DNA from 4 places in the Neobacillus sp. Fa239 genome. Region 2 is predicted to be linked to each of the others. Evidence: riboswitches for the same ligand, from Rfam matches in the RefSeq annotation. Region 2 holds a riboswitch; each other region holds the start of a gene.
The links. Region 2 has a riboswitch for thiamine pyrophosphate ahead of thiC (phosphomethylpyrimidine synthase ThiC). Riboswitches for the same ligand answer to the same signal wherever they lie in the genome.
Positions count from the first base shown of each region.

Region 1: another riboswitch for thiamine pyrophosphate. It lies ahead of ACZ5XR_RS10005 (ABC transporter substrate-binding protein); the one in region 2 lies ahead of thiC (phosphomethylpyrimidine synthase ThiC).
Region 3: another riboswitch for thiamine pyrophosphate. It lies ahead of thiM (hydroxyethylthiazole kinase); the one in region 2 lies ahead of thiC (phosphomethylpyrimidine synthase ThiC).
Region 4: another riboswitch for thiamine pyrophosphate. It lies ahead of tenI (thiazole tautomerase TenI); the one in region 2 lies ahead of thiC (phosphomethylpyrimidine synthase ThiC).

Region 1 is NZ_AP041611.1:2,099,188-2,102,400, reverse strand. It holds gene ACZ5XR_RS10015 (ABC transporter permease) at 1-532, opposite strand, end outside; gene ACZ5XR_RS10010 (thiamine-binding protein) at 532-822, opposite strand; gene ACZ5XR_RS10005 (ABC transporter substrate-binding protein) at 836-1,825, opposite strand; TPP riboswitch at 1,959-2,070, opposite strand; gene ACZ5XR_RS10000 (metal-sensitive transcriptional regulator) at 2,131-2,478, opposite strand; gene ACZ5XR_RS09995 (GTP pyrophosphokinase) at 2,585-3,213, opposite strand, start outside.
Region 2 is NZ_AP041611.1:2,682,175-2,685,387, forward strand. It holds gene thiC (phosphomethylpyrimidine synthase ThiC) at 261-2,036, opposite strand; TPP riboswitch at 2,207-2,320, opposite strand; gene ACZ5XR_RS12890 (hypothetical protein) at 2,874-3,122, shown strand.
Region 3 is NZ_AP041611.1:2,133,347-2,136,559, forward strand. It holds gene ACZ5XR_RS10185 (MFS transporter) at 1-678, opposite strand, end outside; TPP riboswitch at 918-1,027, shown strand; gene thiM (hydroxyethylthiazole kinase) at 1,156-1,962, shown strand; gene thiD (bifunctional hydroxymethylpyrimidine kinase/phosphomethylpyrimidine kinase) at 1,976-2,794, shown strand; gene thiE (thiamine phosphate synthase) at 2,785-3,213, shown strand, end outside.
Region 4 is NZ_AP041611.1:2,212,441-2,215,653, forward strand. It holds gene ACZ5XR_RS10535 (DHA2 family efflux MFS transporter permease subunit) at 1-31, opposite strand, end outside; gene ACZ5XR_RS10540 (HlyD family secretion protein) at 40-693, opposite strand; TPP riboswitch at 1,004-1,112, shown strand; gene tenI (thiazole tautomerase TenI) at 1,230-1,871, shown strand; gene thiO (glycine oxidase ThiO) at 1,855-2,985, shown strand; gene thiS (sulfur carrier protein ThiS) at 2,996-3,199, shown strand; gene ACZ5XR_RS10560 (thiazole synthase) at 3,201-3,213, shown strand, end outside.

The DNA of each region.
Region 1 (3,213 bases), 580 kb from region 2:
AAAAAATCGACGGCAGCGCAAAAGGAAACTCCAATTTCCAAAACAGCTGCTGCTTTGAAGCCCCTGCCATCCTCATATAATGCTTTAATTCAGCCGGAGTCTGTTTAAACCCGTCCAGCGCTGCAACCGTGATTGGAAAAAAGCAGACTAAAGTGATGACAATCATTTTCGGCAATAAGCCAAAGCCAAACCAAATAACCAACAGCGGTGCCAGAACAATAATCGGTATATTTTGCGATAAAATCAGCAATGGATAAAAAGAATCTCTTAAGAACGGGATCAAGTAGAGCAGGACAGCAACCACCAAGCCAATGACAGCACCAATCACAAAACCAAGTAGGGAAATATTGATTGACGAGATCAAATTTGGATAAAAGTTGGGCCAATCGGTGAAAGCCTCCCTAAAAATCTTCGTCGGGGCCGGCAATAGCCATTCCTCAATATGTCCAAGCCTCACAACGATTTCCCAAATCACGAACAAAAGGAGGAGAACCGCGATTGGTCTCCACCCTTTAGCAATTTGTTTCTTCATTATCTATATTTCTCCGTTAATTGGTTCATCGTAATACCTTCCGGCTGATACAGGATTTTCACTTGTGAAATAACATTTTTGCTGCCGATTTCAATCATCCGTTCATTCATTTTTGCAATGACCACAAATAACTGCTGCAGTTCGCCCTCCATGGTCGTTTCTAATGGATGGACTTCATATTTTACCCCCGATTCATGAATGATGCGAATCGCTTCATCGACGTATGGAATGACATCCTCGCCATTTTTCGTTTTCGGCAATATTTGAATACTAACCAATGAATTAGCCATCATAATTCTCCTCCTATTTTGGTAAATACTCATTCGTAAATGCTTTATTGGCATCGAGCTTTTTATCTAAAAGTTTGTTGTCATACATCCAAGTGGCATAATTATTCCAAACACTTTCCTTTTGAATTCCCCATTGTTTTGCGTCGTCCTGATATTTAGGTGATAACCACTTTTGGCTGGCTTTTACAAGCTTTGGATCTAAATCCGGCGCTGCTTTGATGAGAATATCTGCTGCTTGGTCCGGATTTTTGATCGCATAATTATAGCCTTCAGAAGCTGCTTTTAAGAAAGCCTTTACCGTGTCAGGGTTTTGTGCGATCATTTTTTCACTTGTTTCTAAGACAGGTGTGTAATAATCAAGCTTCTTCGAATAATCCGTTAAGTAAACCATGTTAATTTTTTGATTTCGTAAACCTGCTTCAACCCCATCCCAGCCGTAATAAATCCAGGCAAAGTCGACGTCTCTTTTAACGGCTGTAAAGAAGTCCGTATCACCGATATTGACAATCTTTACCTTGTTTGCATCGGCATGTACTTTATTCATTAACGAAGTGATAACCGATTTTTCAATTGGTGAGCCCCAGCCGCCATAGGTTTTACCTGCGAAATCCTTCGGTGTTTTAATATTTTTAGCAACAGGTGAAGCAAATCCGGAAGTATTATGCTGAATGACAGCAGCAATCGAAACGAGCGGTACACCTTGAATACGTGCTTCAGTAATCGCCTCTTGATATCCGACACCAAAATCCGCTTTTCCGGAGGCCACGAGCTGGTCTGCGCCGGTTTTTCCCGGTTGAATAATATCCACATCCAACCCTTGATCTTTAAAATAACCCTTTGCTTTTGCCACATATAGACCGGTATGATTGGTGTTAGGTGTCCAATCAAGGACAACCGTAATCTTTTTCAATTTATTGCTATCCTTAGCTTGATTTGTTCCTTTATTATTGCTGCAGCCAGCAATTAAAAAAACGGTAAGTAAAACGAAAAACCACTTCTTCATTTTTAAATCCCCCATATGTATTTTTCAATTGAAATTGAATTAGAATCTGGTTGATTGCATTATAGAACAAAACTTTGACAACAACAAATAAGCACTCAGGCTCGAACCATGAGTGCATATCAACAAACAATTAATTGTTTAAGAATATGTTCCCTCCGCCGGTATCAACCAGATCAGGTTCTAAGGGTCATTGTCTTTTGCGGACAAACTCTCAACCGGCTATACCGGTCCCCCTACATTTCACTGTATTCATTTCAATTACCATTCCCATTATAACAAAAATGGTTCATATTACTAGCCTTATCTCATTTTTTCATTAATTTTTGGATTGTTACTAAAACCTCGTCGAGTACCTCAAAATCACCTTCTTGGATTCTTTCGACTACACAGCTTTTCAGATGGCCCTCTAGAAGGATTTTAGCCACGCTATTTAGCGCCGATTGCGTAGCCGAGATTTGCGTGATCACATCATCACAATATGTATCTTTTTCAATAAGCCCTTTAATCCCCCGGATTTGACCTTCGATGCGGTTTAATCTTGTGATCAGGTTACTTTTGGTTTTATCTGAATGGTGGCTTTTTCGGTGGCTTCCTTCCGCGTCACAGCAGGTCTCCTCGTCTAAATCCTTCATGTTCTCATGTTCAAAAGACATTCCATCGCCTCCCCTTTATCAATCGATTATAACATACCAGGGTATGGTAACGCGAATGAACTCAACACAAAGGGTCTGACTTCAGTTTCATGTCAGACCCTTTTGGTTATTTGCTTGTTATGCCAAAACTTTTTTCCATGAATGATTCAAGCAGTGGCAGGTTGAGACTGATCTCTTGTTTTGCTTCCTCCGCTAGTTTGAGGGCAGAGATTTCCTGATGAAGTCGTTCCATCTTCCTGTCTAAATGGGCTGCCATTGACGCTGTTTCTTTTAATTCGGCTGACATATGGGATGGAATTTCCTTATTGTATTTATAGAAAATTTTATGCTCAAGGCTTGCCCAAAAATCCATCGCAATGGTCCGAATTTGCACTTCCACATAGGTTAATTCCTCGTGGTCAGACATAAAAATAGGAATTTCTAAAATCATATGCAAGCTTTGATAACCATTTGGTTTTGGATTTTCGATATAATCTTTATATTCGATGACTTTAATATCCTTTTGGCTCGCAATCATTTTACTGATTTCATAAATATCTGAACGGAACGAGCAGGTGATGCGAATTCCTGCAATATCCTTAATATTTTCTTTGATCGCTTCTAATGAAAAGTCGCACCCTTTCCGATACACCTTCTTCAAAATACTCTCAGGTGCTTTAATCCGTGATTTCACATGCTCGATGGGATTATAGTCATGAATAAAATTAAACTCATCTTTTAAAATATTAATCTTTG
Region 2 (3,213 bases):
CCCATTAATAAGATAGGCAGCCTGTTTCGACAGGCTGCCTATCATATTTACTCAACAAGATTCATCTAACTTTGGTGCTAAATCAATAATAGGTACTCTCAGCGAAACCACACTTCTTGCATTCCCTCATACCCGAGGTTTCCAAGAATATATGTTTACAATGATACTGGATGTATTGGATGATCTCTTGCAAATGATGGATCTTTTGCTGGAGAATTTCTACTTCTTCCTTTAAATTCTTTATCTCGTTGTGGCTGAAATTATCGATAAATGTTTGATCCATCGTGGACAAATTCCTCTGCTTTTTTCTTCATGCCCTCCTCGATGTCTAATTCATCACTCAATGTTTCTCCATTCGCCATCCCCCGAATGTCATGAGAAATTCTCATCGAACAAAATTTCGGACCACACATGGAGCAAAAATGAGCTGTTTTTGCCCCTTCTGCTGGAAGGGTTTCATCATGGTATTCCCTTGCCCGTTCCGGATCCAATGATAGATTAAATTGGTCTTCCCATCTGAATTCGAAGCGTGCTTTTGATAACGCATTATCTCTAATTTGAGCACCTGGGTGACCTTTAGCCAAATCAGCAGCATGGGCGGCAATTTTATAGGCAATTACACCATCACGGACATCGTCTTTATTTGGTAAGCCTAGGTGTTCTTTTGGTGTTACGTAGCAAAGCATAGCTGTTCCAAACCACCCGATCATTGCAGCGCCAATAGCAGATGTAATATGGTCATATCCTGGAGCAATATCTGTAGTTAAAGGTCCTAAAGTATAAAAAGGAGCTTCTTTACAAATTTCCATTTGCTTATCCACGTTTTCTTTAATCATGTGCATCGGTACATGACCTGGACCTTCTATCATCACTTGAACATCATGCTCCCAGGCAATTTTTGTTAATTCGCCTAGGGTTTCGAGCTCAGCAAATTGTGCTTCATCATTGGCATCGGCAATGCTGCCTGGACGTAATCCATCGCCAAGCGAAACGGAAATATCATATTGTTTCAGAATTTCACAAATTTCTTCAAAATGAGTATAGAGGAAATTTTCTTGATGATGAGCTAAACACCACTGAGCCATAATAGAACCGCCACGGGATACAATCCCTGTTGTCCTTTTAGCTGTTAAAGGGATATACCGTAATAACACACCAGCGTGAATAGTAAAGTAATCGACGCCTTGTTCCGCTTGTTCAATTAATGTATCACGATAAACTTCCCATGTTAGATTCTCGGCAATTCCGTTCACTTTTTCAAGAGCTTGATAAATTGGTACTGTTCCAACTGGAACAGGGGAGTTTCTAACAATCCATTCCCTAGTCGTATGAATATTTTTCCCTGTTGATAGATCCATAATGTTATCGGCACCCCATCGAGTCGCCCATGTCATTTTTTCAACTTCTTGTTCAATGGAAGATGTGACAGCAGAATTACCAATGTTCGCATTGATTTTCACATGAAAATTACGTCCGATAATCATGGGTTCGCTCTCAGGATGATTAATATTGGACGGTATAATCGCTCTTCCACGAGCAACTTCGTCACGAACAAAGGCTGGATCTACATTTTCACGAATTGCTATGAACTCCATTTCAGGAGTAATGATCCCTTTTTTAGCGTAATGCATTTGTGTGACATTTTGCCCTTCTTTTGCACGAAGAGTCGTTTTGTCACTAGAAGGAAACCATTCAAGATTGGCACGCTCATCACCTTCAAGGTATCCATTATCTATAGGTTTTATTTCTCTTCCTTCATACACCTCAACATCATTACGTTCGAGAATCCATTTCTTGCGTAAAGCAGGAAGCCCTTTTCTAACATCTATATTGTAATTCGAGTCTGTGTATGGTCCACTCGTATCGTAAACACGAATAGGGGCATTTTCTTCCTCCCCAAAGGAAGTAACTGTTCTGCTTAACTCAATTTCTCTCATTGGGACTTTAATATCTGGTCTTGAGCCCTCGACATAGACTTTTTTACTTCCGGTAAATTGCGATTTCAACTCAATGTTTACATGTGCTTGTTTTTGCATGTAACTTCCTCCTAAAAATAGATTAATTTTGCGATCTAGAAGTTACAGCATAGTTCATTACCAGTAACCTTTAGGGTCAATCAAGTAATAAAAGACAATAAAAAAAGGTTCTGTTTGCACAGAACCTGATTAATCGTCAAAAAGTAGTGGCGCGTACCCAATAAAACGATGACGCCTCGAAACTACTTCCCTACGCTGGTATAATCCAGATCAGGTTCAAAGGGTCAAAGAATTTTACGCATTCTTTTCTCAGTCCGAGCCATCGGACCCCCCCAGTAGAGCTTGTGGAACTATTTATGAAACTTTAAGGTTGATAATAACATAGTGTCCAATATTTTGAAAGAGATAAATTTAAAATAGGTTTTTAATCCTAAGAAATTTCCTTAAAAATGGAAACAGTTCACACACAAAACATAGGAAGAAACATCCAGTTATTGACAGTATGTATGTAATTGAAGAGCAAAGTTGCCAAATCGGCAGCTTTTATTTTTGTACTAGTGTTCAGATTTATGGGGCGGATAGGTATGTCGTTAAATACCACAATACTAAGATGATATAAATAACGAAGGGCAATCAAAAATTTTCTAAATTTAATAAATTTATATTATCCATTTTCTATCTTTAAAGGTAATTCTCTTGAGTAAAATGTTTACGTTACGCACTAAAGAAAACGATGGGGGTATTCAACAATGTTGTACAAAGTAGCTTTGGCGGTACATATTTTAGGAGCGATAGCCATGTTTGTTTCAGTAGGCTATACTGTGGAAAACCAGGATTAATATGCTTCGTTGCAATGAGACAAAACAGTTACAAGCTTTAGCAAAAAAGGGAGTAAAGTTGGATGAATTTCTACCCATTACAGTGTTGTTTGTTTTAATACCAGGATTGTACTTGGTAATCACTACTTGGGGATGGAAGGTAGCATGGATAAATGTAACATTGGGAGTGCTAGTTCTGATGTGTGTCGCTGGTCCGCTAATTAACTTGAAAAGGTTAAAAAGAATTTCAGCAGCAGCAAACGAAGAGAGTTCAATGGTTCCTTCAGCACAATTGAAAGCAATTGTTAAAGATACAGTGAGTACATAACATTAAATGCTGTACTAGATTATCTCCTTGCATTCCCTATCGCAAAATTTTCCGCTAAAGTTGGAGTATTCGAGTTCAAGAAAATGCGACC
Region 3 (3,213 bases), 550 kb from region 2:
TAGGGCCGCAATAAGGAACCATTTGTACCCATGATCTTTAAAGATGGTCCAATTCATCAAAGAATTTTTGTTTTGCAAATTCGACTTGGGTTGACTTTTTTCCCGGTGTTTCATTAAGAAATAAACTTCTCCTAAGCCAAAAAGGAAAGTGGCAAAAAATAACCACTGATAGGCCGAAACGTTATAGGTCTGTTTTTTCATGATTATTCCGATAATGAGGGTTGAAATCATGCCAACAACGGTTAACAATCGATTGCGGTCACTGAAAAATGTTCCACGCCGTTCTTCTTTAATCATGCCGCTAATCAGCGTTTGCCAGCCGATGTTTGATACGGTGCCGGGAATATTCATTAAGGCAATGATGATTAAAAAAGTCCACGCCTGGTATGAAGTAGAAAGGTAAACCACACCTATTAATAACAAAAACATCAATCGAGCCCATAAAACAGAAACGGCCACCGTTTTCTTCTGCTGCTCTAACCGGTTGAACATCATCGCAGTTGGAATCGTCATGATCAAAGCAACCAAAGGCGGAAGGGAACTGATCAGGCCTACCTGATAATTCGATGCATTCAAAATAGAAATCGCAAAAATCGGATAAAAATTCCCCGCAAGATTCACAGCAATAGTCGAAACCATCCCATGATAAATACTAATCTTCTCATTAAACGTTCGCATAAGCCTCCACCAAACCCACTATAAATATCTAAAAATATTATACAACCAAACCACAGCCAAAACTACAGCCATCTACAAAAGCTTTTTTTGGTGACAGGCACCACAAAAGGACAAACTTCCCCGTTTGTCCGTGCAGGATGGACACTTCCCCTTTTATTGTAAATTAGGAGAATTATTGTGATTATTTATTTCTTTACTTAATTAGTTTATAGGGGTATGATGAAGCTAATTTGATATGTGTTATCTACTAGGGGTGCCTGCTTAGCGGGCTGAGAGAAAATGGCGACATTTTTAACCCTTCGGACCTGATCTGGATTATACCAGCGTAGGAAAGTAGCAAGCGAATTTTTGTGTTGCTCACGTGCCAGCCGGGTCCTGTTATGGATCTGGCTTTTTATTTGTAAAAATTGGCGGCCCGAACTTCCTAAAGGAAAAACAACCTTATCAATTTCAATATAAATTAGGAGGAAAACAAACATGGAAAAAACATCTATTATTGCTGCGTTACAAAAAGTGAGGGAGGTAAACCCGCTTGTACATAATATCACCAATGTGGTTGTGACAAATTTTACGGCAAATGGACTCTTGGCACTTGGCGCATCGCCCGTTATGGCCTATGCAGCCGAAGAGGTCGCGGATATGGCGAAAATTTCGAGTTCACTCGTTTTAAATATTGGGACATTGAATCCTCAGAATGTTGAGTCGATGATCATTGCTGGTAAATCTGCCAATGAACATAGTGTCCCTGTCATTTTTGACCCAGTTGGAGCAGGGGCTACTCCTTACCGGACGGAAACCGCACAAAAAATCATGAAAGAGCTGAACGTTTCAATCATACGAGGAAACGCAGCTGAGATTGCCAATGTGGCCGGTGAAAACTGGGAAATCAAGGGTGTTGATGCGGGGGCCGTTAAAGGAAATATCGTAGACTTGGCGAAAACGGCTGCTTCCAAAATGAATACGGTTGTCGTCATCACTGGCAAAGAGGATGTCGTAACGGATGGGATTACCACCTATGTTGTTGCCAATGGACATCCAATTCTAACAAAGGTGACAGGCACCGGCTGCTTATTAACCTCTGTGATCGGCGCATTTGCCGGTGTGGAAAAAGATTTACTAACGGCAGCTGTCGCAGCATTAACCTATTACGGAATTGCGGCTGAAAAAGCTGCGGCAAAAACGGTTGAACAAGGACCAGGCAGCTTCCAAATCGAGTTTTTAAACCAATTGGCACAGGTTTCAAACGAAGATATCGTACAATCAAGTTCTATTAGAAAACTCTAGGGAGGAAACCATCATGAAAAAAGCCTTAACGATTGCCGGATCCGACTCCGGAGGCGGCGCAGGAATCCAAGCAGACCTTAAGACCTTTCAAGAATTAGAAGTCTTTGGAATGTCAGCGTTGACCGCCATTACGGCCCAAAACACACTTGGAGTTCAGGCGGTTTACCCGATGACTGCGGAAGCTGTTGCCAAACAAATTCAATCGATCGGAGAAGATATCGGTGCGGATGCCATTAAAACCGGTATGCTCTTTAATGCGGAAATTATTGAAGCTGTTTCAGAAAAACTTCAGCAGTATCAATGGGAAAATGTCGTCGTTGACCCTGTCATGATCGCTAAAGGAGGCGCATCCTTACTGCAGCTGGAGGCCATTTCTGCTATGAAGCGCTATCTGCTGCCACTTTCAAAGGTCATTACTCCGAACATTCCTGAGGCAGAGGAATTAACGGGAATGACGATTCAAACGGACGATCAAAAGAAAGAGGCGGCAAGGCGACTTTGGGATTACGGCGTAAAAAATATCGTCATCAAAGGCGGTCATGATGAAGATCAGACTGAATCTACGGATCTATTATTTGATGGGACGGAATTTTATACCTTTAAGAGCAAACGAATCGACACAAAGAACACGCATGGAACCGGGTGTACTTTTTCGGCCGTCATCACAGCGGAGCTGGCAAAAGGGGCATCAGTCTATGAGGCCGTTTGCAAAGCAAAGGATTTTATCCAAGCGGCCATCGAACAACAAATCAATATTGGTCATGGCCATGGGCCGACCAATCATTGGGCCTATCGAAATACAAGAAAGGAGTCCGACACATCATGCTACTAACCACTGAACAAGCATTGCGGCAGGCTTTAAAAGTCTACTTTATTATGGGCAGCCCCAACTGTCTGAAGGATCCGAAAGAAGTATTAAAAGAGGCAATTGAAGGGGGCATTACTCTTTTTCAATTTCGTGAAAAAGGTGCCGATGCCTTAACGGGAACAGCCAAACTAGCCCTGGCTAAAGAACTTCAAAGGATTTGCAAGGATCACAATATCCCGTTCATTGTCAATGATGATATTGAGCTTGCGATGGCCCTTAATGCGGATGGTGTTCATATTGGCCAAGAGGACGAACCAGTGAAAACGGTCAGAGAAAGAATTGGTTGCGATAAAATCCTTGGCGTTTCCGTCCATACGCCAGAAGAAGCAACAGCTGCAATGGAAGAGGGCGCAGATTATTTTGGTATTGGACCCATTTTTCCA
Region 4 (3,213 bases), 470 kb from region 2:
AAATAATATAAATCATGATCAATATTGACATCGTATCACCTACCTGTGAATTCTAACGGTTACGTTCATACCAGGAACGATTTTAACACCTTTAGAATCATCTATGGATATTTTGACAGGAACGACTTGGGTAACTTTTGTATAGTTACCTGTAGTATTTGAACTTGGTAATAAAGAAAACGTTCCAGCTGTTGCTAAGCCGAGTTGTTGGACAGTTCCTTTTAACGTGTCATTTGGGAACGCATCCACATAGATATCAACATCCTGACCAACTGCGATATCATCAATTTTCGTTTCGTCAATATTCGCTGTTACCCATAATTTGTTTAAATCATATGCTTGTGCAAGGGGGGTGCCAGCCGCAACAAAGGAATCTTCAACTGCATTATTTTGGACAATCGTTCCATTCGTTGGAAGAGTCACATTCATATTCACAGGTTTTCCATTGATGTCTGTTGTTGCGATGGTTCCAACTGTAGAATTTTTCGAAAAGGTAGATCCCACATTGCCTTTCCAATCGGTTAATTTCCCGTTTGCCGGAGCGGCAATGGTAACTTGTTGTCCTGCAATTTGGGCATTATCAGTGGTTAGATAATTCACATTTTGATTATAATAGGCATAAGCTCCAAAACCTCCACCGACTAAAATAAGTAAAATAATAATGTTCAATAAAAGTAAACGTTTCGTGCTCATGAACCTTTTCCTCCTCTAATAAGTATTGATAAAAATAACTTTTTGCATACTTAAAGTTGTGAACCCTCCTCGTTTATACCATAAGTATATTTTTTAAACTCGTTGTATAGTATTTTATAGTCATTTTTAATGATTATTCAAGAAGAAAGCATCAATATTTATTTTGTGGTGGATGGTCTATACAGGAACTTGAATAATATGGAATATACTAATCTTTCATAGGAGGATGTGAAAAGATTTTGTTTGACATTTCAAACGAAAGTGTTAACATTATCCATGAAAGTTTATCATTACAATTACATATTTGAAGCAAATCCGCTAGAGGTGCCTTTTTAAAGGGCTGAGATTGAAGTGTTACTTCGGGACTCTATGAACCTGATCTGGGTAATACCAGCGTAGGGAAGTGGAAACGTGAATATTTGGAGAATACATATTTCTTATTCAAATTTTCAACCACTTTCTTATGAAAAGAAAGTGGTTTTTTGTTTTTCACTTTCAATCATCGATAAGCGGAAACGGCGAACTAGGGGGCGGATATGATAACTAGTATAAAAGATAAAGAGTTACATATTATTTCTAATGGCAAAATGCCGATTGAGCAGTTACGTGACATTGTCATCGATATTCACCCCTATATCACAGCGATTCACTTGCGGGAAAAACAAAAAACAGCACGGGAGCTTTTTCAAGCAGTCCAGCTTTTCACTAATGCGAACATACCATTATCGAAGATTATGGTGAATGATCGTGTGGATGTTGCCTTCGTTACCGGGATAAGGGGAGTTCAATTAGCCTTTCATAGTTTAGAAGCACACATGGTAAAAAAACATTTTTCCAAGCTTACGGTAGGGAGTTCTATTCACTCATACGGGGAAGCACAAAAAGCACGGGAGAACGGTGTTGATTATGTGCTTTACGGCCATGTCTTTCCTTCGCAATCAAAACCAGGAAAGGCCCCAAAAGGTCTAGAGGAATTATCAAGGATCGCGAAACTGGATATTCCGGTTATTGCCATTGGCGGCATAACACCTGAGAATGCTAGCCAGGTACTACATGCTGGTGCTAAAGGAATCGCTGTCATGTCAGGAGTTATAGAAGCGCAGGACCCATTATCGGCTGTAAGGTCTTACTATAATGAACTAAAATATGGAGATGGTTTAAGTGAGAAATTCTTATGATGTTGCCATCATTGGAGGAGGAGTTAACGGGTCCTCGATTGCCTACCAGTTATCGAAGGTAGGGAAAAAAGTGATTTTGATTGAAAAGGGATCTGTCGCTTCGCAAGCTTCCAGTGCAGCGGCAGGAATGCTTGCCGCACAGGCGGAGATTGAACAAGACGGTCCACTGTTCCAGCTGGCATTAAAAAGTCAAGCGATGTTTCCTGAGCTCTCAAGTGAATTATTTGAACATACTGGAATCGATATCGAATTTGTTCAAAAAGGGATGTTAAAGATTGCCGAAAATGAAGAACAAGCAAAAGAATTAGAAAGACAAGCTACCTTTCAAAGGAAGTGGGAGCCCCAAATAAAATGGCTGGATTCCAAGGGAATTCGAGAAATGGAGCCGGCTCTCTCCCCAAGTGTGGCGGGAGGGATGTATATCCCCAATGATGGACATGTTCAACCAGCAAAATTAACACAAGCGTTTGCATGTGCTGCTGTCCATTTTGGAGCGGAAATCCGTGAACATACAGAGGTCCTTTCTTTTATTTTTGAAAACGGTCAGGTTAAAGGGGTTAAGACAGAATGTGGCAACATACATAGTGAACAGGTTGTCATTGCCACAGGAGCTTGGGCAGCGAAATTAATCCGTGAATCCGGGATGGACATTCCGATCTACCCTGTTAAAGGAGAATGTTTTTCCGTTCGGACTGAAAAGCCAATTATTACCTCCACCATTTTTTCCGATAAACGTTGTTACTTAGTCCCAAAACGAAATGGTGAAATTTATATTGGAGCCACGATGATTGAAAATACATTTGATCACAAGGTAACCCCAGGGGGAATTGCTGCATTAATCGAGAGAGCAACTAAGATTGTACCTCAAATAAAGGATGCAGCTTGGGAGCGCGTATGGAGTGGAGTTAGACCACAAACAGGCGATGGGATTCCTTACATTGGTGCTCATCCGAGCTGGAGGGGATTGTTCGTTGCGGCAGGCCATTTTCGAAACGGAATTTTATTAAGCCCGATTACGGGTAAGCTCTTCGCTGAGCTAGTACTAGGGAGATTCGGTGATGAAACACTTCTCTCCGCTTTTCAGCTGGCAAGACATAAAGAAACGGTTCGTTAGGGGGTAAAGCATGAAAGTATTGTTAAATGGGGAAAGAGTACAGTTGCCAGAACATGTCGTATTGGTTTCGGATTTACTTAAACATTATGAAATTCACGAAAAGGTTGTTGTAGTGGAAGTAAACGGTGAAATTTTAAATAAATTAGCACACCAAAGTACTAGATTATCAGATAAAGATAAAATCGAAATCGTTCATTTTGTAGGAGGCGGATGATATGTTAAAAATTG